One region of the Jeotgalibaca arthritidis genome, then DNA from elsewhere that is predicted to be linked to it. Evidence: predicted binding sites of a transcription regulator. Region 1 holds the regulator's gene; each other region holds the start of a gene.
What was found. The regulator CtsR, encoded in region 1, represses protease genes until heat stress. The targets are predictions, from matches to a motif close to TTGGTCAAAAAAGGTCAAANA.

Region 1 (7,704 bases):
TCTTCTTCATAGGCAACGACAGCAGCAACTGCAGCAACCGCCGCTGTGGCAGCAAGTCCAACTAATAATGCTTTTTTTGAATTTTTCATACTCATACTAATCGCTCCTTCTATCTTTATGCTATCATTTTAACATAGATCAATGAGAACACTAAATGATATGAAAAACTAGACATCTCCTATAACTTATAGGATAATATGAAAATTATCTCTTTTTTGGAGGGCGTGTACATGTTAACAAAATGGCTTCAACGGTATCTTAGTAAAAAAGTCAAAACAGATAACCGTGTGCAATTGGGAATTTTATCCGGAAAAGTTGGATTAGCTTCCAACCTTGTTTTATTTGCGATTAAGTTATTAGCAGGGGTCCTATCAGGTAGTATTTCCATTATTACCGATGCTATGAATAACTTATCTGATACGGCTTCTTCTATTCTAGCCCTTTTTGGTTTTTATGCTGCTGCTAAACCTGCCGACCAAGAACACCCTTACGGTCATGAGCGTTATGAATATATTAGTGGGCTTTTAATTTCATTAGTCATTATTTTTGTGGGAGGCCAGTTTCTCGTCTCTTCAATCGATCGCATCATTCATCCCGGCACTCTAAAAATGAATCCCTTAATTGTCATCTTACTACTTTTTTCTATTATCGCTAAGTTATTTCAAGGGAAATTTTACCAAGTCATTGCTGATGCCATTCATTCCAATACCTTAAAGGGCGTTGCACAGGATAGCTTCAATGATGTTTATTCAACCATCGTTGTTCTCTTAGCCTCTTTAGTGGAGTATTGGTTGGATTGGAAAGTGGACGGTATCGCCGGCGCTGTATTGGCTGTCTTCATTATTTTTAGCGGCCTTCAAATGATTCATCATTCTATTAATGATCTGTTGGGGATTCGACCTGACGAGGACGCTATTCGGAAAATGATTGGTTTACTCGACCAGTATGAGATGATTGTGGGCTACCATGATTTGTTAGTCCATAATTATGGGCCTAATCAAACCCATGCGACCATTCATATTGAGATTGATGATAGTTGGAGCTTATCGCGTGCGCATCAACTAATTGACCAGATTGAAAAACGCTTTTTAGAGGAACTTGATGTGGAGTTAGTTTGTCATGTGGATCCGATTGCGATTCAAAACGAACGGCATACAAAAGTCTATCAACAGATTAAAGCGATTTTAAAATCCTATTCTATGAATTTGAAATTCCATGATTTTCGCATTGTGGAAAACAATGATCGACCCTTAATGCAATTCGATATTGTGGTTCCTTCTAGTAGCTCAGAAACAAACGAGACGTTATTAAAATCAATTACTCACGATATCCACACTCAAATTGGGGATTATGATGTTGAAATTGATTTTGATCGCTTGTATATTTTAGAAGATGTGCAAAAGTAAAAACAAAACCCGTTTATCCACATGTGGACAAACGGGTTTTTATTTTTAGTTGTTAACAAGTTCTCCCTTTTCTTCCATTATGGGAGTCTCCTTTTTTTCTTTAACTGTCATTCTAATCGTACCATTTCGAGCACCCAGCATGACATGGTCTCCGTACTTAATCGCTCCGCTTAATATTTCTTCACTCAAGCGGTCTTCGATTTCTTTCTGAATCGCACGGCGAATTGGACGTGCCCCATATTCTGGGTCAAAGCCAGCTTTAGCAATCACTTGAATGGCTGCTGGGGTTACTTTAACGTGAATATCAAGGTCTTCTAAACGTTTGACAATATTATTTGCCATCAGTTTAACAATTTCAGATAATTCTTTTTCACCTAATGAATGGAACACAATGGATTCATCAATTCGGTTTAGGAATTCTGGTCGGAAGCTGTTCTTCAACTCTTCACGAATTCGTTTCTCCATAGCTGTATAGTCGTGTTTAGCATCCTTAGCATTGAAACCAACCATTTTCTCATCTCTTAAGGCTGTTGCACCTAGATTAGATGTCATAATTAAAATGGTATTTCTAAAGTCCACTTTTCGACCTTTTGAATCCGTTAAATGACCGTCATCTAATACTTGAAGTAAAATATTAAAGACATCAGGATGTGCTTTTTCAACCTCATCTAACAGAATAACAGAGTAAGGTTTTTGGCGAATTTTCTCAGTAAGCTGGCCGCCTTCATCGTAGCCTACGTAACCAGGAGGTGAGCCGACTAACCGACTCGTTGAGAATTTCTCCATGTATTCAGACATATCGATTCGAACAAGGGCATCTTCTTCACCAAACATGGCTTCAGCGAGTGTTTTCGCTAATTCGGTTTTCCCAACACCTGTTGGTCCTAAGAATAAGAATGAGCCAATTGGACGGGCTGGATCTTTCAAACCAGATCGCGCACGGCGTATCGCTCTTGCAACAGCACTCACTGCAGTTTCTTGACCAATAACGCGTTCGTGAAGCACTTTCTCAAGTTTCATGAGTCGGTCACTTTCTTTTTGCTCCATTTGATAAACAGGGATACCTGTCCACAGAGCAACAACTTGAGCAACATCAGTTTCATCAACACTTAAAGTGTAATGACCCTCGTCCTGAGTAGAAGACTGGGCACGAACCTTTTCTAATCGTTGCTTTCTTGATAATTCTTTTTTTCGAATACGGGCTGCTTTTTCAAAATCTTGAGCAAGAATTGCTTCTTCTTTTTCTTGAGCAAGACGCTCGATTTCATCTTCTAGTTTACCAGCAGGCGTATCGCCATGAGTCACATCAAGACGGACTTTAGCTGCTGATTCATCAATTAAATCAATGGCTTTGTCTGGTAAACGACGGGCCGTAATATAGCGAACAGATAAGGCTACCGCAGCTTCAATCGCTTCATCCGTGATTTCAACATGATGGTGTTCTTCATAACGGCTACGAAGTCCTTTAAGAATTTGAGTTGTTTCTTCAGCAGTCGGTTCGTCAATCGTAATAGGAGCAAAGCGACGTTCCAAAGCGGCATCTTTTTCAATATACTTTTGATACTCATCTAATGTTGTCGCACCAATCGTTTGTAGCTCTCCACGAGCAAGCGCTGGTTTTAAGATATTAGATGCATCGATTGCTCCTTCAGCACCACCAGCTCCAATTAAGGTATGCAATTCATCAATAAATAGAATAACATTGCCATCGTGGTACACTTCATCAATGATTTTCTTCATCCGCTCTTCAAATTCACCACGGTATTTGGTCCCAGCTACAAGTGAACCCATATCGAGCATCATTAAGCGTTTATTCGCTAATGTTTCTGGGACTTCGCCGTTCACAATTTTTTGAGCCAATCCTTCCACAATAGCTGTTTTACCAACTCCTGGTTCACCTACTAAAACAGGATTGTTCTTTGTACGACGTGAAATGACTTGCAGAATACGTTTCACTTCACGGTCTCTGCCGACAATTGGATCTAGTCGTCCGCTTCGAGCAAGGTCTGTCATATCACGCGCTAAGGCATCTAGGGTTGGTGTTCCCTCAGCTGCCTTTTGAGCTTTTTTAGCCCCTTTAGTTGCTGATTTCGGTACATCTTTTAATCCAATCTTTTCATAAAGAGTACGTTGTAATTGATTTAAGTCTACTCCGATATTTTTAAGTATTTTAACTGCTAAGATTTCTTCTCTTAAAATCCCCAGTAAAATATGCTCTGTGCCAACTTGAGGCACACCTAGCTTTTGAGATTCTGCAGTTGCATACATCATTACTTTTTTAGCGCGAGGCGAAAATGGCATCGGTGCAAATTGATTTGCTAGTGGACGTGCCGTACCGTAGCCTGTTAGATGTTCAACTTCATCACGAATAATCGCTTCATCAATATGGAAGCTACGTAAAACTTTACCAGCAATTCCTTCTGTTTCACGAATCAGCCCAAGTAAAATGTGCTCTGTGCCAATCGTTTGGTGTTTAAAATAATGAGCTTCTTCTGTTGCTAGTGACAGTGCCCGACTAGCTTTTTGTGTAAATAGTTCATCCATTCATAACGCCTCCTTTACAGCATTTTTGTATTCTTTATCAGTTATGCTTCATAACGTAAGCTTGTTAGTAATTTTTTCAATAATCCTGCCCGAACCGCATCTTCATTTTCTTGCAGCGCTTGTAAAAAGGCTTTATCCATAACGGCCAGTATCAAGTTTCCTTCTCGCTTAGAAATAATCTTTTGATTGTAGAGATTTTGGACAACCGCATAGGCGTCTCTTTCACTAATGCTATTCCCAACAATCCGAATCATTTCATTAAGCAAATCGACTTCTTCTAAAAATTTAACTTTCATAATACGAATATAGCCACCACCACCGCGTTTACTTTCCACTAAGTAACCATGTTGCTCAGTAAAACGGGTATTGATCACATAATTAATTTGTGAGGGTACACAGTTAAAATGAGTTGCCATTTCATTACGGCGAATTTCAACCTGTTCCTCAGTATTTAAAATCTGTTTAATATAGGCCTCGATAATATCGGACATATTTTGGTTTTGCAAAGGAACTGCCTCCTCTCACCTGACTAATTTTGACTATTACAATTAAATAGTACGGCATTCAGTCTTAAGTGTCAAATACTTGGCTTGATTTGCTGACCTATTTCTATTGTATGACTTATAATTATAGCCTAATTCATCATAAATTTAAACTCTTCTTCTTTTATTTAAAAAAGCGTATCTCTACTCAGTAGAAATACGCTTGTTATTGTTATGATATGCACTCAGCAGGAGTCGAACCTGCAACCGCCTGATTCGTAGTCAGGTACTCTATCCAATTGAGCTATGAGTGCTAAAAAAAGTAGGAAGTGAAGGTCTAAGGATAGATCTCCACTTCCTTAATGATGCCGGCTAAAGGACTTGAACCCTCGACCCTCTGATTACAAATCAGATGCTCTACCAACTGAGCTAAGCCGGCATTAAATGAGTCATGTAGGGCTCGAACCTACGACCCTCTGATTAAAAGTCAGATGCTCTACCAACTGAGCTAATGACTCAAGACAATAAAAAAAACAAAATATTGCGCGGCAGCGTCCTACTCTCACAAAGGGAAACCCTTCACTACAATCGGCGCTAAGAAGCTTAACTTCTGTGTTCGGGATGGGAACAGGTGTGACCTTCTTGCCATCGCCACCGCACATATTTTGTTGTCTTGCTGAGGTTGTTCCCTCAAAACTGAATAGTTAACATGAAACCTTTGGTTTGAAACCCATTTTACTTGATTACCGTTTTATTATTGGTTAAGTCCTCGACCGATTAGTACTAGTCCGCTCCATACATCGCTGCACTTCCACTTCTAGCCTATCTACCTGATCGTCTCTCAGGGGTCTTACTCATTTAAAATGATGGGAAATCTCATCTTGAGGGGGGCTTCACGCTTAGATGCTTTCAGCGTTTATCCCGTCCACACATAGCTACCCAGCAATGCCCTTGGCAGAACAACTGGTACACCAGCGGTGTGTCCATCCCGGTCCTCTCGTACTAAGGACAGCTCCTCTCAAATTTCCAACGCCCGCGACGGATAGGGACCGAACTGTCTCACGACGTTCTGAACCCAGCTCGCGTGCCGCTTTAATGGGCGAACAGCCCAACCCTTGGGACCGACTACAGCCCCAGGATGCGACGAGCCGACATCGAGGTGCCAAACCTCCCCGTCGATGTGAACTCTTGGGGGAGATAAGCCTGTTATCCCCAGGGTAGCTTTTATCCGTTGAGCGATGGCCCTTCCATGCGGAACCACCGGATCACTAAGCCCGACTTTCGTCCCTGCTCGACTTGTAGGTCTCGCAGTCAAGCTCCCTTCTGCCTTTGCACTCTACGAATGATTTCCAACCATTCTGAGGGAACCTTTGGGCGCCTCCGTTACATTTTAGGAGGCGACCGCCCCAGTCAAACTGCCCGACTGACACTGTCTCCCCACCCGATAAGGGTGGCGGGTTAGAGTGGTCCTGCTACAAGGGTAGTATCCCAATGGCGCCTCCATCGAGACTAGCGTCCCGACTTCAATGGCTCCTACCTATCCTGTACATGTAGCAGAAACAATCAATATCAACCTGCAGTAAAGCTCCATGGGGTCTTTCCGTCCTGTCGCGGGTAACCAGCATCTTCACTGGTACTATAATTTCACCGAGTCTCTCGTTGAGACAGTGCCCAAATCGTTACGCCTTTCGTGCGGGTCAGAACTTACCTGACAAGGAATTTCGCTACCTTAGGACCGTTATAGTTACGGCCGCCGTTTACTGGGGCTTCAATTCAAAGCTTCGCCGAAGCTAACCTCTCCTCTTAACCTTCCAGCACCGGGCAGGCGTCAGCCCCTATACGTCATCTTTCGATTTTGCAGAGACCTGTGTTTTTGATAAACAGTCGCTTGGGCCTATTCACTGCGGCTGACCTTGCGGTCAGCACCCCTTCTCCCGAAGTTACGGGGTCATTTTGCCGAGTTCCTTAACGAGAGTTCGCTCGCTCACCTTAGGATGCTCTCCTCGACTACCTGTGTCGGTTTGCGGTACGGGCAGTTGGTTTCTAACTAGAAGCTTTTCTTGGCAGTGTGACATCAGGAACTTCGGTACTTAAATTTCCCTCCCCATCACAACTTGTCCGTATAGTAGAAAGCATTTGACTCTCCACAAGACTTGTTGCTTGGACGTGCTCTTCCAATCGCACGCATTTCCTTAGCCTCCTGCGTCCCTCCATCGTTCAAACAAAAACAACTGGTACAGGAATATCAACCTGTTGTCCATCGCCTACGCCTATCGGCCTCGGCTTAGGTCCCGACTAACCCTGGGAGGACGAGCCTTCCCCAGGAAACCTTAGTCATACGGTGGACGGGATTCTCACCCGTCTTTCGCTACTCATACCGGCATTCTCACTTCTAAGCGCTCCACCAGTCCTCACGGTCTAGCTTCAATGCCCTTAGAACGCTCTCCTACCACTCAACCTATTGGTTGAATCCACAGCTTCGGTGATCTGTTTAGCCCCGGTAAATTTTCGGCGCAGGGTCACTCGACTAGTGAGCTATTACGCACTCTTTGAATGATGGCTGCTTCTGAGCCAACATCCTAGTTGTCTGTGCAACCCCACATCCTTTTCCACTTAACAGATACTTTGGGACCTTAGCTGGTGGGCTGGGTTGTTTCCCTTTCGACTACGGATCTTATCACTCGCAGTCTGACTCCCGGACTTGAATCCATGGCATTCGGAGTTTATCTGAATTCGGTAACCCGAGAAGGGCCCCTAGTCCAAACAGTGCTCTACCTCCACGATTCGTTTATCCGAGGCTAGCCCTAAAGCTATTTCGGAGAGAACCAGCTATCTCCAGGTTCGATTGGAATTTCTCCGCTACCCACACCTCATCCCCGCACTTTTCAACGTGCGTGGGTTCGGTCCTCCAGTGCGTATTACCGCACCTTCAACCTGGACATGGGTAGGTCACCTGGTTTCGGGTCTACGACCACATACTCATTCGCCCTATTCAGACTCGCTTTCGCTGCGGCTCCGTCTTTTCAACTTAACCTCGCATGGGATCGTAACTCGCCGGTCCATTCTACAAAAGGTACGCCATCACCCATTAACGGGCTCTGACTACTTGTAAGCACACGGTTTCAGGTACTATTTCACTCCCCTTCCGGGGTGCTTTTCACCTTTCCCTCACGGTACTGGTTCACTATCGGTCACTAGGGAGTATTTAGCCTTGGGAGATGGTCCTCCCGGATTCCGACGGAATTTCTCGTGTTCCGCCGTACTCAGGATAC
Region 2 (7,704 bases), 870 kb from region 1:
TCAAATTCTGCCCACTCTACATTTGTAAAGGCATTTGATAATTGAATCGCACGGTCTGGACGGAAGTTAAAGAAGATAACAGCATCATTATCGTGAACTGGCGCAACTGGTTTGCCATCTTTAACAATGACACTTGGCATAACGAATTCATCGGTTACATTGTTTGCATAGCTTGCTTCTACAACTGCTTGAGCAGATGTAAATTCTTCACCTTTTCCAAGGACAACAGCGTCATATGCTTTTTCAACACGTTCCCAACGTTTGTCGCGGTCCATTGCATAGTAACGACCTGAAACTGATGCAATTTCGCCTACTCCAAGTTCTTGCATTTTATCTTCTACTGTCTTGATATAACCAGGTGCAGCATGAGGATCAACGTCACGTCCATCTAAGAAAGCATGTAGGTAAACGTTTTTGATTCCTTTTTCTTTTGCACTCTCAAGCAAAGCAAGTACATGGTTAATGTGACTGTGTACACCACCGTCAGACAACAAACCAAATAAATGCAAGCTTGAGTTATTGTCAAGCGCATGGTTGTAAGCAGCTGTTAATGCTGGGTTTGTTAAAAACTCACCATCACTAATTGCTTTATCGATACGTGTTAAACTTTGGTAGACAACACGACCAGCACCAATATTTGTATGTCCTACTTCTGAATTACCCATCTGGCCTTCTGGTAAGCCTACAGCTAAACCAGATGCTGCCATTGTTGCATGAGGAAATTCGTTCCAGTAGCGGTCAAAATTTGGTTTATTTGCTTGAGCAACAGCATTACCAACTGTTTCGTCACGCTTACCAAAGCCATCAAGAATGATGATTGCTACAGGTTTTTTAGTCATTATTTTACTGCCTCCAATAGTTGCAAGAAAGATTCTGCTTCTAAACTTGCGCCACCTACAAGAGCACCGTCAATATGTTCTTGACCCATGTATTCTTGGATGTTTTCTGGCTTAACACTTCCACCGTATTGGATGCGAACTTTATCTGCTGTATCAGCGTCATATAAGTCACGAACTGTTTGACGTACAACGCCACATGTGTCGTTAGCATCTTGTGATGTCGATGATTTACCAGTACCGATTGCCCAGATTGGTTCGTAAGCAATAACCAAGCTAGCTACTTGACCAGCAGTCAAATCTTTCAAAGCGTTAGTAATTTGACCTTTAATCCAGTCATTTGTTTCGCCAGCTTCTCTTTGTTCTAGTGTTTCACCACAACAAACGATAGGTGTCATGTTGTTACGGAAAATTGCATGTGCTTTTTTGTTAATATCTTCATCTGTTTCGTGGAAGTATTCTCTACGTTCAGAGTGTCCGATAATCACATAGTCAGTTCCTAATGCACCAAGAGCTTTCGGGCTGATTTCGCCTGTAAATGCTCCTTCTTCTTCAAAGTAGCAGTTTTGAGCAGCAACTTTAAGGTCAGTACCTTTGCTATCTGAAATCATTTTTTCTAAATACAAAGCTGGTGATCCAATCACTGAATCTACTTTGTCATTTGATGGTACGGCATGTTTAACTGCTTCGATAAACGCGTGCGCTTCTTCAGCAGTTTTATTCATTTTCCAGTTACCAGCGATAATTGGTTTACGCATAATAATCCTCCTACTTGATCTTACAACGGTTTTTATTTATCAGAAATTGATGCAACACCTGGTAGTTCTTTACCTTCTAGATATTCTAGAGAAGCACCGCCACCTGTTGAAATGTGAGTAAAGTCTTCAGCAAATCCTAATTGCATTGCTGCAGCAGCTGAATCTCCCCCACCGATGATTGTTACAGCATCGTCTAATTTAGCGATAGCTTCACAAACACCAATTGTTCCTTTAGCAAAGTTGTCTAATTCGAATACGCCCATTGGACCATTCCATACAACTGTTTTAGCGCCTTCTAATTCTTTAGCAAACAGTTCTACAGTTGCAGGACCAACGTCTAATGCCATTTTATCTTCAGGCATTTCATCTGCAGAAACAACACCTGCTGAAGCATCGTTGCTGAATGTTGTTGCTAAATGAGCGTCGATTGGCAAGATTAATTTGTCGCCTGCGCGAGCAATTAAGTCTTTAGCTAATTCTACTTTGTCAGCTTCTAATAGAGAAGTACCGATTTCTTTACCTTCTGCTTTAGCAAAAGTATAAGCCATACCACCACCGATAATAACTTTATCAGCTTTTTCTAGTAGGTTTTCGATAACACCAATTTTGTCGCTTACTTTAGCTCCACCAAGGATAGCTACGAAAGGACGTGCTGGCTCGTCAACAGCGCCACCGATGAATTTGATTTCTTTATCCATCAAGAAACCTGCTGCTGATTCTAAGTTTGAAGCGATTCCTACGTTAGATGCGTGAGCACGGTGAGCCGTTCCAAATGCATCGTTAACGAACAAGTCACCTAGGCTAGCCCAGTATTTACCTAATTCAGGATCGTTTTTGCTTTCTTTTTTACCATCAACGTCTTCAAAACGAGTGTTTTCAAATACTAAAACGTCGCCGTCTTTTAGATTGTTGATTGCTTCTTCTAATTCTGCACCACGTGTTTGTGGAACAAATGTTACGTCTTTACCTAATAATTCTCCTAGGCGTGTTGCAACTGGTTTAAGAGACAATTTAGCTTTGTCTTCTTCCGTTTTCACTTTACCTAAGTGAGAAAATAGGATAACTTTTGCGTTATTTTCTAATAAATATTCGATTGTTGGCAATGCTTGAACAATACGGTTATCGTTAGTAATTTCGCCGTCTTTCATTGGTACGTTGAAATCTGCACGAACTAAAACTTTTTTACCTGTTACAGCTAAGTCTGTTACAACTTTCTTTGTCATAGGATGACCCCCAGTTTGAGTTTTCATAAAAAAAGCAGGGAAGCGCGATGCTTCCCCGCTTTTCGTTCTTTACGATCCGCTATCGGATTAATTCAAATCTTATAGGTTAGTAAAGTATTCTAAAGTACGAACTAATTGAGCAGTATATGACATTTCGTTATCGTACCAAGAAACAGTTTTAACTAATTGTTGGTCTCCAACTGTCATTACTTTAGTTTGAGTTTCGTCAAACAATGAACCGTAAGTCATTCCTACGATATCTGCAGAAACGATTTGATCTTCGTTGTAACCGTAAGATTCGTTAGCAGCAGCTTTCATTGCAGCGTTAACTTCGTCAACAGTAACTTTTTTGTCTAGAACTGTAATTAATTCAGTTAATGAACCAGCAGCTACAGGAACACGTTGTGCAGCGCCATCAAGTTTACCTTTAAGTTCTGGTAAAACATCACCGATTGCTTTAGCAGCACCAGTTGTGTTAGGGATGATGCTTTCTGCAGCGGCACGAGCACGACGGAAGTCACCTTTTGCATGTGGAGCATCCAATGTGTTTTGGTCACCTGTGTAAGCGTGGATTGTAGTCATAAGACCTGAAACGATACCAAACTCATCGTTCAATGTTTTAGCCATAGGAGCTAAACAGTTAGTCGTACATGAAGCACCAGATACGATAACATCGTCTGCTGTTAATGTTTCATGGTTAACGTTGTAAACGATTGTTTTAACATCGCTACCTGCAGGAGCAGATAATAGAACGCGTTTTGCGCCAGCTTCGATATGAGCCATTGCTGCATCTTTACTGTTGAAGAAACCAGTACATTCTAATACAAATTCTACACCTAACTCACCCCATGGGTTGTCAGCTAGGTTTCTGTGTGAGAAGATTTTAACTTCTTTACCATTGATTGTGAATGAGTCTTCGTTAACTACAACTTCACCATCGAAACGTCCTTGTGTAGTGTCATATTTTAACAAATGAGCTAACATTTTTGCGTCAGTCAAGTCGTTTACTGCTACCACTTCGATACCTTCAAGTTCTTGGATACGACGGAATGCAAGACGACCAATACGTCCAAACCCATTAATTGCTATTTTTGTTGTCATACTAAGATTTCCTCCTTTAGGATAATCAGTTTTTTTATTTTAAAGGGTATCCCCTTTTAAAATCGAGTTAGCGGCACCTTCATCTGTTACAAGCCATGTATGATCAGGTGCGATATGTGAATAAGCTTTAATCGCTTTTGCTTTTAATTCTCCTCCTGCTATGGCTATCGCATAGGGAATTTCTTCGACGTCTTCCATTTGAAGACCAAACCGTGATAAACGAGAGGTGATATTTCCCTTTTCATCAAAGTAACACCCAAATGCTTCTCCGACTACTTCACTCTCATTTAACCGTTCTTTTTCGTCAGCTGACATGCGCCGACGTTCCATCATAACTTTAGCATTTCCGATGCTATATAACAAGCAATTCGCACGTTTCATCATATTAATTGTATAACGAATGGTTGGTTCATCTTTCAATGAATCCAGTGCCTGTGCACTTAGGTTATCCGGAGCAAATAATGCTGTATTTTCCCCACCTGTTGCTTGCGCCATCAGATCACTCACAGAGTTGGCTTGAATGGACATCACTTCACCTAAGCCGCCTCGTGACGGAACAAAAGTGAATTTACGATTGTCAGATAGATTTGTTGTCATGTGTCTTGCCATAGTAGCCATGGTACTTCCACCTGCTACTGCAACGATGAATTCACCTTCTGGTAAAAGCTCATCGAACATTTCAACCGCTGCTATTCCTAACTGGTCGAGTACGTCCGGGTCATCATCAAGGTTTCCCGGGATAATACGACAGAGTTGTAATTTCAGCCTCTTAGCTAGTTCCTCTTCTTTTTCATTCATCTTCATAAACTGATCAACGGTTTGTTCAAGTTCAAAAAGAATCTTCTTCCCTTTAAGAGTCAAGGTCATACCAGCCTTGGAACTAGAGATAATACCGTTTTTTCGTAAAAAATCTGTTTCTGTGCGTAAGGTACGTTCAGACTGATTCAACTTTTCCGATAATGCTCTTCGTCCAACTGGTGCGGACTCTCGAATCTCTTTCAAAATTCGATAACGAGAATGAAGAACTGATAATAAATCAGGAACTATTTTCTGTAAGACGGAAATGGAATTCTTCATATAATCCCCCATCTCTAATGTATTGGACGATTTAAGTCCAACAAAGAAAAACTCTTCTTTTAAAAAATATCATTTTATTTTTTGTTGAAAAAAGGAGAAGTAATCTGCATTTATTAACCTTACGCATTTTATTCTAACAATTTTAATAGCATTTGACAAGCCTTTATACTTTTAACTTTGTTTTCTTACTATTTTTTAATAGTTACATTGGTCAATAAACGTCCCAACGAAGCTGTAAAAAAAAAGACAGCCTTTTTATTTGGCTGCCTTAAACAAATTAAGCTAAATTTTTAGAGCTTGTCATCACTTCATCGATAATACCATATTCTTTTGCTTGATCAGCACTCATATAGTTATCACGGTCAGTATCTCTCTCAATAACTTCCATTGGTTGTCCTGTTTTTTCAGATAAAATCTTATTCAAACGTTCACGTGTTTTTAAAATGTGTCGTGCAGCAATTTCAATTTCAGTTGCTTGACCTTGCGCACCGCCTAATGGTTGGTGAATCATAATTTCAGCATTTGGCAAGGCAAAACGTTTACCTTTAGCTCCTGCTGTTAACAAGAAACTACCCATTGAAGCTGCCATTCCCATTGCGATAGTTTGAACATCTGCCTTAACAAAGTTCATCGTATCATAAATAGCAAGACCTGCTGATACAGAACCACCTGGTGAGTTGATATAAATATAAATATCTTTTTCTGGATCTTGAGCATCTAAGAATAATAATTGAGCGATAACAGAGTTAGCTGTGTTGTCGTCAATTGGGCCGCTCAACATAATGATACGGTCTTTTAAAAGTCTTGAGTAAATATCATAAGCGCGTTCACCGCGTGATGATTGTTCGATAACTGTAGGTATTAAATTCATGTTAGTTTCCTCCTATACGATAATTTCTTTCTTTACATTTCTCATTGTATAACAAAGGTCAAATAAGGTCAATAATTAAGTGTCGCTGTTTGACCTTCCTAGAAAGAAACTTATTCTAACCTATTTTACCAAACTTTTGAAAAAATTATAGGAAATTCGCTCGAAAAAGAAACAATCGAATGTTTTTTCGATTGTTTCTAGTCAGTCCTTATAAGTTTTCGATTAACAAGTCTCCAAATTGCGAACAGCTTACCTCAGTTGCGCCATCCATTAGACGAGCAAAGTCATAGGTTACCGTTTTATTTAAAATGGTTTTTTCAAGAGCAGCAATAATCAAATCGGCTGCTTCTCCCCATCCAATATGCTCTAACATTAAAGTTCCAGAGAGAATAACTGACGATGGATTAACCTTATCAAGACCTGCATATTTCGGAGCCGTCCCATGTGTTGCTTCAAAAATAGCATGCCCAGTCAGATAGTTAATATTCGCTCCAGGCGCAATACCAATACCGCCTACTTGCGCAGCAAGAGCATCTGAAATGTAATCCCCATTCAAGTTCATGGTCGCCACAACATCAAATTCAGCTGGACGCGTTAAAATCTGTTGAAGGAAAATATCTGCAATGACGTCTTTGACAATAATTTTACCGGCAGCAACAGCTTCGTCTTGCGCTTTGTTCGCTGCATCCGCTCCATCTGCTGCTTTAATCCGATCATACTGTTGCCAAGTAAAGACATCATCGCCAAACTCATTTTCAGCTAGGTCATATCCCCAATTTTTAAAGGCGCCTTCTGTGTACTTCATAATATTACCTTTATGAACGAGTGTGACTGTCGGACGATTTTCCTTAATGGCATAGCTAATAGCTGCTCTAACCAAACGCTCCGTCCCTTCTTTAGAAACAGGCTTAATACCAATCCCACTTGTTTCAGGGAAACGAATCTTGTTGATGCCCATTTCATTAATTAAGAAGTCAATTATTTTCCGTGCTTGGTCACTATCCTTCTCAAATTCGATACCGGCATAAATATCTTCTGTATTCTCTCTAAAGATAACCATATCTGTTAATTCAGGTTGCTTTAACGGTGATGGTACGCCTTCAAAATAACGGACAGGCCGTAAACAGACATATAAATCAAGTACTTGCCTTAAAGCAACGTTCAACGAACGGAAACCGCCACTAATCGGTGTCGTTAAAGGTCCTTTTATAGCAATCAAGTATTCATCAATCACATCTAGGGTCTCTTTAGGTAACCATTCTCCTGTTTGGTCATATGCTTTTTCTCCTGCTAGCACTTCCTTCCAAACAATTTGGCGTTTCGCTTGATAAGCTTTCTCAACTGCTGCATCAAAAACTCGTTCAGCTGCTTTCCAAATATCTGGTCCGATCCCGTCTCCTTCAATGAAGGGAATAACAGGATAATCTGGGATCACTAACTTGCCATCAACAACTTTAATTTTTTCTCCATCTACCATAAACACTTATCCTCCTTGGTTACTATCGCTTGTCAATTGGAATATAAACTTGACCACTTGGGCCAATATAGCGTGAACGCGGACGAATCAAACTATTGTTTTCGCGCTGCTCCTTAATATGTGCTAACCAACCCGATACACGGCTCATAGCAAAAATCAGCGTAAAGAGATCACTTTCAATTCCCAACACATGATAGACCGTTGCAGAGTAGAAATCGACATTGGGTATTAACCCTCTTGCATCACGGATATACTCTTCAATTTCGACTGATATATCGTACCATCTCGCATCTTCCGTATCATGAGTCAGTTGATAAGCCATTTCTTTTAGATAACTTTGACGTGGGTCTACTGTTTTATA
Region 3 (7,704 bases), 850 kb from region 1:
CTTCTCCCGTCACATAAACGGCATTATTTTCATTTTTAACATGCGCTAGTGGATGATCACTCGGAACTAACATCGGTGCTACTTCAACATTAAGATGGCCGTCAACGACTTTTGAGCTACCGATTAATTTAATGGTATATCCGAGTGCTTTTGCACGCTCAAAATCAGCTAGGTCAAGAGCAGAAATACCCGTTGTTGGCAGCTGCTCCATTGTAATGGTTTTGCCGAATGCTAACTTAGTCAAAATAACTACCTTACGTGCTGCATCCAATCCTTCAACGTCTCCTGTTGGATCGCTCTCTGCAAAACCTAATTGTTGAGCCAAAGCCAATGCATCTGCGTAGCTATAATGCTCTTCTTGCATTTTTGTCAGCATAAAGTTGGTTGTTCCATTAACAATACCCAGCACTTCTTGCAAATTATCACCAATGTAACTCTCGTTAAGGGCCCGTAAGATCGGAATACCACCTGCCACACTCGCTTCGAAGTAAAGGTCTTTACCCACTTTTTCAGCTAGCGCATAAAGTTCTTCACCATGAACAGCCAATAAATCTTTATTTGCTGTTACAACGTTTTTTCCACTATTAAGAGCTTTAGTAATAAAGTTTCTTGCAACATCAACTGTTCCCATTACTTCAACAACAATTGAAATGCTGTCATCTTGAGCAATCTCCTCAAATTGGTCCGTCAAGGGAATCCCAGCTGCTAGCGCTTCAGGAAAAGCTGCCGTATCATGAACAAGAATTTTACTAACTTCAATATTTGTTTGCGTTAGCGATGCATATTTCTCTTGATTGTTTTTCAAAATATCATAGACACCGTAACCAACTGTTCCAAATCCTAATAACCCTATTTTCACTGTTTCCTTCACTGTCGTCTCCCCTATCCCTTATCTATTATTCCCCAGTATACTTAATATTTTTAAATTTCTCTACCCAAAAGTTAAAAATAAATTAGAAACCACCAATGATAACGCATACATTATAATAAAAGAAAAAAATCCCGCAAAAGTCAGAATGACTCAGCGGGATTTTTAGTAGACATCATTTTATTTTAGTCTTGTAGTAACTCAAAGATTTCAATTGCTACTAAATCTAAATCATCAAATTGATAAGTTTGATTACTTGCGTGCTCTTCTAACTCAAATGTTTCAGCATCTCGGTTATATTTAACAACGCATCGCTCGTTTCCATCTTTTTCAAAACGGCGAACTTCGATTTCTCCGTTGTCTTCCATCATCACTTCTAGTCGTCGGATGATTGCAGATAATTGTGAAGGTTTCATAGTTTTTCCCCTTTCCAGACTGACTTCTTATCTATTCTAGCATTATTTCGTTTTCATCGCATCAAATTATGCGTAATTTTAGAATTTTATTATCAGTCTGAGGATTTCCTTTACTCTCCCCACCAAAGTTTAATCAAAGCTTGCGTGCCATCATTTTCAATGCCCTTATCTGCTAATTTTTCATAGAGATCTTTAGCTAAAGTTGTGCTTGGTAAATCAATCCCCATTTTATCTGCTTCATCCAAGGCAATCTTCAAATCTTTAATAAAGTGTTTAACAAAGAACCCTGGCGTAAAATCTTTTTTTAAGATACGTGGTGAATAGTTACTCAACGACCAGTTTCCCGCACTACCAGCCCCAACTTGTTCGATTACTTTTTCAATATCCAAGCCTGCTGCTTTAGCATAAACCATTAATTCAGTCATTCCTGTCATTGTTCCAGCAATCATAATTTGGTTAGCCATTTTCGTATGTTGGCCACTTCCGGCTACTCCTTGCAACATGACTTTACTTGAGAAGGTATTTAAAATTGCTTCTGCTGCATCAAATGTTGCTTGATCGCCACCGACCATGGTTGTTAATGTTCCATTTTTAGCACCCATGTCTCCACCTGAAACAGGTGCATCAAGCGCTAGTACGCCTTTTTCTTTAGCAGCTTCATAAATTTTAACCGCTAATGATGGCGTACTTGTTGTCATATCAATCACAATATCGCCTGCTTTAGCAGCATTCAGAATACCAGTTTCACCAAAATAAGTTTCTTCCACATCGGTTGGGTAACCCACAATTGTAATAATGACATCAGACTGTTTTGTTACTTCTGCCGGTGTATCTTGCCAAATAGCACCTTCTTCAACTAAGGCATCTGCTTTATTTTTTGTACGGTTATGGACATTCACGTGATAGCCTGCTTTTAAAAGGTGTCTCACCATCGAAGAGCCCATTACACCCGTTCCAATAAATCCAATTGTCTTTGTCATATCCATTCCTCCAATAATCAGTTCTTATCAATTAGTATAGCATTGAACCCCCTAAAAAGTTAACTGTCATGTAAAACAGTCGATTTAAATAAGTTCGAATTGCGATTGATGTAGCCAAAAAGCCGTGTAAATGTATGTAACATCTACACGGCTTTTTACCAATCTTTTATTATGATTTTAGTCTTGAGTAATACTTCAATAAGGACATTGGCTCGTCTTCGGTTTCAAAATAATAATTTTCAATGACGTGTTTATAATAGCTAATGACTTTTTTTCCGAAGGTTTCTGAAGATAATTCTTTGATCAATTCTTGTCGCTGGTCTACCCACTCTTGATTTATTTCAGCCTGTTTTTGTTCGATTACATGGCTAACAGCAGCTGCCAGTTCATGATCATCCTTGTAAAGCAAACCAAGCATCGGATTTTTAATAATACCCTTTAGGTAATCATTCTCCTTCGCTACGACTGGACAATCGTTCATAATGCTCTCTAAATAAGTGAGTCCCTGTGTTTCACTTGCAGACGCACTCACATAAACATCTGCCATTTGATAGTATTCATAAACAGATTCGTTGTTCACTTCTCCTACAAATATCACAACTTCCTCTAACCCTTTTTCTGCCACTAATTCTTCTAGTGATTGTCGCGCAGGACCATCGCCAACAAATACTAATTTGGCATTTGATTGGCGTTCTAAAATACTTGGGAAAGCGATAATCATTTTATCAAGGTCTTTTTCAAAAGCTAACCGTGATAAGGATAATAAAACAATATCCTCTTCATTTAAGCTTAGCTTTTGTCTTAATTCTTTCTTTATAGAAGGATTTTTTTCTGCTCGTGTCACGCCAGTTGGAATTACTCTTATTTCTTTAGAGACATGATACGAAAGTAACGTATCCTTCATGAGTTGGCTAGGAACAATCACGCCCTTTGTTCGGTTACAGAACGCACGCGAGACCATTTTAACATCTCTTACCTTAATAATTTTACCATTGGCAATGTAATGCAAGTATTTTTCATACATCGTATGGTAAGTGTGAATAGTCGGTATTTTTAACATATAGGCAACAAATTTCCCAGTCAGTCCTAAACTAAATTCTGTATGAGTATGCACAATATCAATCCGTTGTTTTTTAGCTTCTTTTAAAGCCTTAGAAAATCCTTTTATGGCAATTCTTCGGTCCTTAAATGAGAAAAATGGAATACTTTTCAGTCGAACAATACCGTCTTCGCTATCAGGAGCGTTGGGATCTGTTGTTGTAAAGATAATCACATCGTGCCCCTGTGCTTCAAGTTCATCTTTCAGAACTTTGATGGAAGTCGATACACCACTAATTTGTGGAAAATATGAGTCCGTAAACATTCCTACTCGCATGTTTTCACCCTCTATCACTCCAGTGAGTTTTTTTATAAATTAAGTATATAGGAAACCATTCAAAAAAGCACTGGGCTTTAGTCCAATAAACAAAAAAAGGAGCTAGACAATTAAGTCCAGCCTCCACCCTTTTTAACTTAATGATTCTGTTAGTTCTTCAACTAGCGCAATAACTTCTTCAACAGTTGAACACTCATTAATTGCTTTGTGAGCAAGAGCTTCCATTTCTTTTGAATCTAGTTTAGCTAGTAAGCTTCTTGTTTTTAGGATACTTGATGCACTCATTGAGAATTCATCTAAGCCTAGTCCTAATAACAATGGTACTGCTGTTTGGTCTCCGGCCATCTCGCCACACATACCAACCCACTTACCTTCAGCATGAGCTGAATCGATAACGTGTTTCAACAGTGTTAAGATAGCTGGGTTATATGGTTGATATAAGTATGATACGCGTTCGTTCATACGGTCTGCAGCCATTGTGTATTGAATTAAATCGTTAGTACCAACACTGAAGAAGTCAACTTCCTTAGCGAATTGGTGCGCCAATACAGCAGCAGCTGGAATTTCAATCATAATCCCTACTTCGATTTCATCAGATACTGATTGACCTTCAGCAACTAATTTAGCTTTTTCTTCTTCCAACATTTGTTTTGCTTCTCTAAATTCATTTAAAGTTGCAATCATTGGGAACATAATACGAAGTTTACCATATACAGAAGCACGTAATAACGCACGTAATTGTGTACGGAACATATCAGGTTCTGCTAAACAGATACGGATTGCACGGTAACCTAGGAATGGGTTCATCTCTTCAGGTAATTGAAGATATGGTAATTCCTTGTCACCACCGATATCCATTGTACGAACAACAACAGCTTTGCCATTCATACCTTCGAGAACTGCTTTGTAAGCTTCGAATTGTTCTTGTTCAGTTGGAAATTGCTCTGAATCCATGTATAGGAATTCAGTACGGTATAAACCAATTGCTTCTGCACCGTTATCATTCACACCTTGTAAATCTTTAGGTGTACCGATGTTTGCAGCTAGCTCAACATGCTTGCCATCTTTTGTGACAGTTTCAGCATCTTTTAGTTTAGCCCATTCTTCTTTTTGCGTTTCAAACGCTGTTTGTTTTTCTTTGTATTCTGCTAATGTTGCTTCATCTGGATTAACAATAATATTCCCCTCTAATCCATCGATGATTACCATTACGCCATCAGCAGCTAACTCTGTAATCGTTTTTGTTCCAACGACAGCTGGTATTTCCAACGAACGAGCCATGATAGCTGAGTGAGATGTACGTCCACCAATATCGGTTACAAAACCTTTGACATATCGACGGTTTAATTGTGCTGTATCACTTGGTGTTAAGTCTTTTGCAACAATAACAACTTCTTCTTTAATTGTTGCTGGGCTAGGAATTTTAACCCCTAACAAATGCCCCATAACACGTTCAGTTACGTCGCGAATATCAGCTGCGCGTTCTTGCATATATGGGTTATCAACCATACCTTCGAACATAGCAATAAACAGTCCTGATACATCTGCTAATGCTTGTTCAGCATTTACTTTGTTATCAGTAATATTTGATTTGATTGTATCTAACATTTCTGGATCCGAAAGAACCATCACATGTGCATCAAACACTTGTGCTTCTTCTTCACCTACTGCAATAGCAACATGATCACGGATTGCCTGAACTTCACTCTTCGCATTCTCAAAAGAATCCAGAAGTCGAGTAATTTCGCCTTCTGGATTATCTATTGTTTTTTTAGCAAAGGTTAAATCAGGTTCCGTTAATAGATAGGCTTTACCGATTGCGATACCATCGCTAGCAGCAATACCCATTAAACGGTTTTCCATATTATTCAGCTAACCCTTCTTTTTTAAGTGTTTCAACGATACCAGCCATAGCTTCAGCTTCGTCTTGACCTTCAATTGTAATTGTTACATCTGCGCCTTGGCCAACACCAAGTGACATAACTCCCATGATTGATTTCAAGTTTACTGATTTACCTTTATATTCAAGGTTAATATCAGAGTTGAATTTACTTGCAGTTTGTACAAGTAATGTTGCAGGTCTTGCGTGAATCCCTGTTTCAGCAGTAATATGAAAATCTTTTTTCTCCATTGTGCTAATCCCCTTTTTTTATGAATTTATAGGTTAAAAGACCTCTCCTTTTACTCCACAAATTTTTTAAAAATAAGCAAAATAAAAAACAGGAAATATAACCCTTTCATAGAATAAGATTACCATTTTTTCTCAATAAGAACAACTATTTTCAAACTAAATCTCATTTTTGATGAGAAAATCTCATCAATTATTATAAATCGATGATTTATTGATGACGGTTATCCTTAAGCCTTTCTCATCTTGCTTGTAAGACATCTAAGTTAAAAAACTTGAAAGTCAAAATTGGTCAATGTATAATAAGAGCACAAGGTTAAATGACCTTGAATTGATAAAAAAAGTAATTAAATAATAATACTCATCAGAAAGGAAGTTAAGCCCATGAAATGTATGAATTGTGAAAAAAATGAAGCATCCATTCATTTGTATGCAACCCTCAATGGTCAAACTCAAAAATTAGACCTTTGTCAAAATTGTTATCAACAGTGGCAAGCTTCACAAAATAGAAACCGCGGCGGTATGGGATTCTTTGGTTCGTCTGCTAATAACGGTAACCCTTTTAATATGGGTGATTTGGAACAGTTCTTCCGTCAGCTACCTAATCAAAATCGTCAACAACCATCACCAGACCCTGCTAATCGTGCTAGTAAAGGACAAGGTGCTCAAGGTGGTAGCGGCTTGCTAGACCAATTTGGTGTTAATTTAACGGAGCTAGCTAGACAAGGTGCCATCGATCCCGTTATTGGCCGTGACAGTGAAATTGCTCGTGTCATTGAAATTCTAAATCGACGCAATAAAAACAATCCTGTCTTAATTGGTGAAGCAGGTGTTGGTAAAACATCTGTTGTAGAAGGACTTGCTCAAAACATTGTCGATGGCGATGTGCCTCAAAAGCTACTCGATAAAGAAGTCATCCGATTAGATGTTGTTTCGCTTGTTCAAGGAACAGGCATTCGCGGACAATTCGAGGAACGGATGCAACAACTGATGAATGAAGTAAGAGAAAACAAGAAAATCATTTTATTTATCGATGAAATTCATGAAATCGTTGGAGCAGGAAGCGCTGAAGGCAGTATGGACGCAGGTAATATTCTAAAACCAGCCTTGGCTAGAGGTGAACTACAATTAATCGGTGCCACAACCTTAAATGAATACCGTAAAATTGAAAAAGACCCTGCCCTTGAACGTCGTTTCCAACCCGTTCGTGTTAATGAACCTACACCGGAGCAAACCTTGATTATTCTACAAGGTTTACGCAGCAAGTACGAAGACTATCACAAGGTAAGCTATTCAGATAAAGCTCTAGAGGCTGCGGTTCATTTATCACACCGCTATATCCAAGACCGTTTTTTACCGGATAAAGCAATTGATCTACTCGATGAATCAGGTTCTAAAAAGAACCTATCACTAAAATTAGTTGATCCCAAAGAAATTGATGACCGTATGGAAACAGCTGAGCAAGAAAAACAAGCTGCTCTTCACGCTGAAGACTATGAAAAAGCAGCCTACTATCGTGATCAAATTACTCACTTAAAAAATATGAAAGAAAATCCACAAGCAAGTGGTGAAGATAATACCGTTACTGAAAAAGACATTCAGACTATTATCGAAATCAAGACCAATATTCCAGTTGGTGATTTGCTTGAAAAAGAACAAGAGCAATTACGAAACTTGGATAAAGACTTGAAGACACATGTTATCGGTCAAGATGAAGCCGTTGATAAAGTTGCTAAAGCAATCCGCCGTAACCGCATTGGCTTCGCTCGTAAAAATCGTCCAATTGGCTCCTTCTTATTTGTTGGACCAACAGGTGTTGGTAAGACAGAATTAGCCAAACAATTATCAATTGAAATGTTTGGCACAGAAGATGCGATTATTCGTTTTGATATGAGTGAATATATGGAAAAACACGCTGTCTCAAAACTCATTGGATC

Region 2: clpP (ATP-dependent Clp endopeptidase proteolytic subunit ClpP) is a predicted target of CtsR. The motif match lies at 5,921-5,941, and genes of this name have one in related genera.
Region 3: G7057_RS09050 (ATP-dependent Clp protease ATP-binding subunit) is a predicted target of CtsR. The motif match lies at 6,046-6,066, and genes of this name have one in related genera.

Annotation. Positions count from the first base shown of each region.
Region 1 covers NZ_CP049740.1:945,144-952,847, forward strand. The annotation lists gene G7057_RS04730 (hypothetical protein) at 1-95, opposite strand, end outside; gene G7057_RS04735 (cation diffusion facilitator family transporter) at 231-1,406, shown strand; gene G7057_RS04740 (ATP-dependent Clp protease ATP-binding subunit) at 1,452-3,950, opposite strand; gene G7057_RS04745 (CtsR family transcriptional regulator) at 3,992-4,456, opposite strand; tRNA gene G7057_RS04750 (tRNA-Arg) at 4,673-4,746, opposite strand; tRNA gene G7057_RS04755 (tRNA-Thr) at 4,799-4,871, opposite strand; tRNA gene G7057_RS04760 (tRNA-Lys) at 4,878-4,950, opposite strand; rRNA gene rrf (5S ribosomal RNA) at 4,976-5,091, opposite strand; rRNA gene G7057_RS04770 (23S ribosomal RNA) at 5,190-7,704, opposite strand, start outside.
Region 2 covers NZ_CP049740.1:78,398-86,101, forward strand. The annotation lists gene gpmI (2,3-bisphosphoglycerate-independent phosphoglycerate mutase) at 1-839, opposite strand, end outside; gene tpiA (triose-phosphate isomerase) at 839-1,594, opposite strand; gene G7057_RS00430 (phosphoglycerate kinase) at 1,627-2,817, opposite strand; gene gap (type I glyceraldehyde-3-phosphate dehydrogenase) at 2,917-3,918, opposite strand; gene G7057_RS00440 (sugar-binding transcriptional regulator) at 3,958-4,995, opposite strand; gene clpP (ATP-dependent Clp endopeptidase proteolytic subunit ClpP) at 5,273-5,866, opposite strand; gene icd (NADP-dependent isocitrate dehydrogenase) at 6,075-7,343, opposite strand; gene G7057_RS00455 (citrate synthase) at 7,366-7,704, opposite strand, start outside.
Region 3 covers NZ_CP049740.1:1,796,589-1,804,292, reverse strand. The annotation lists gene G7057_RS09080 (homoserine dehydrogenase) at 1-871, opposite strand, end outside; gene G7057_RS09075 (YkuJ family protein) at 1,054-1,284, opposite strand; gene G7057_RS09070 (NAD(P)-dependent oxidoreductase) at 1,395-2,264, opposite strand; gene G7057_RS09065 (glycosyltransferase family 4 protein) at 2,434-3,639, opposite strand; gene ptsP (phosphoenolpyruvate--protein phosphotransferase) at 3,772-5,502, opposite strand; gene G7057_RS09055 (phosphocarrier protein HPr) at 5,504-5,770, opposite strand; gene G7057_RS09050 (ATP-dependent Clp protease ATP-binding subunit) at 6,152-7,704, shown strand, end outside.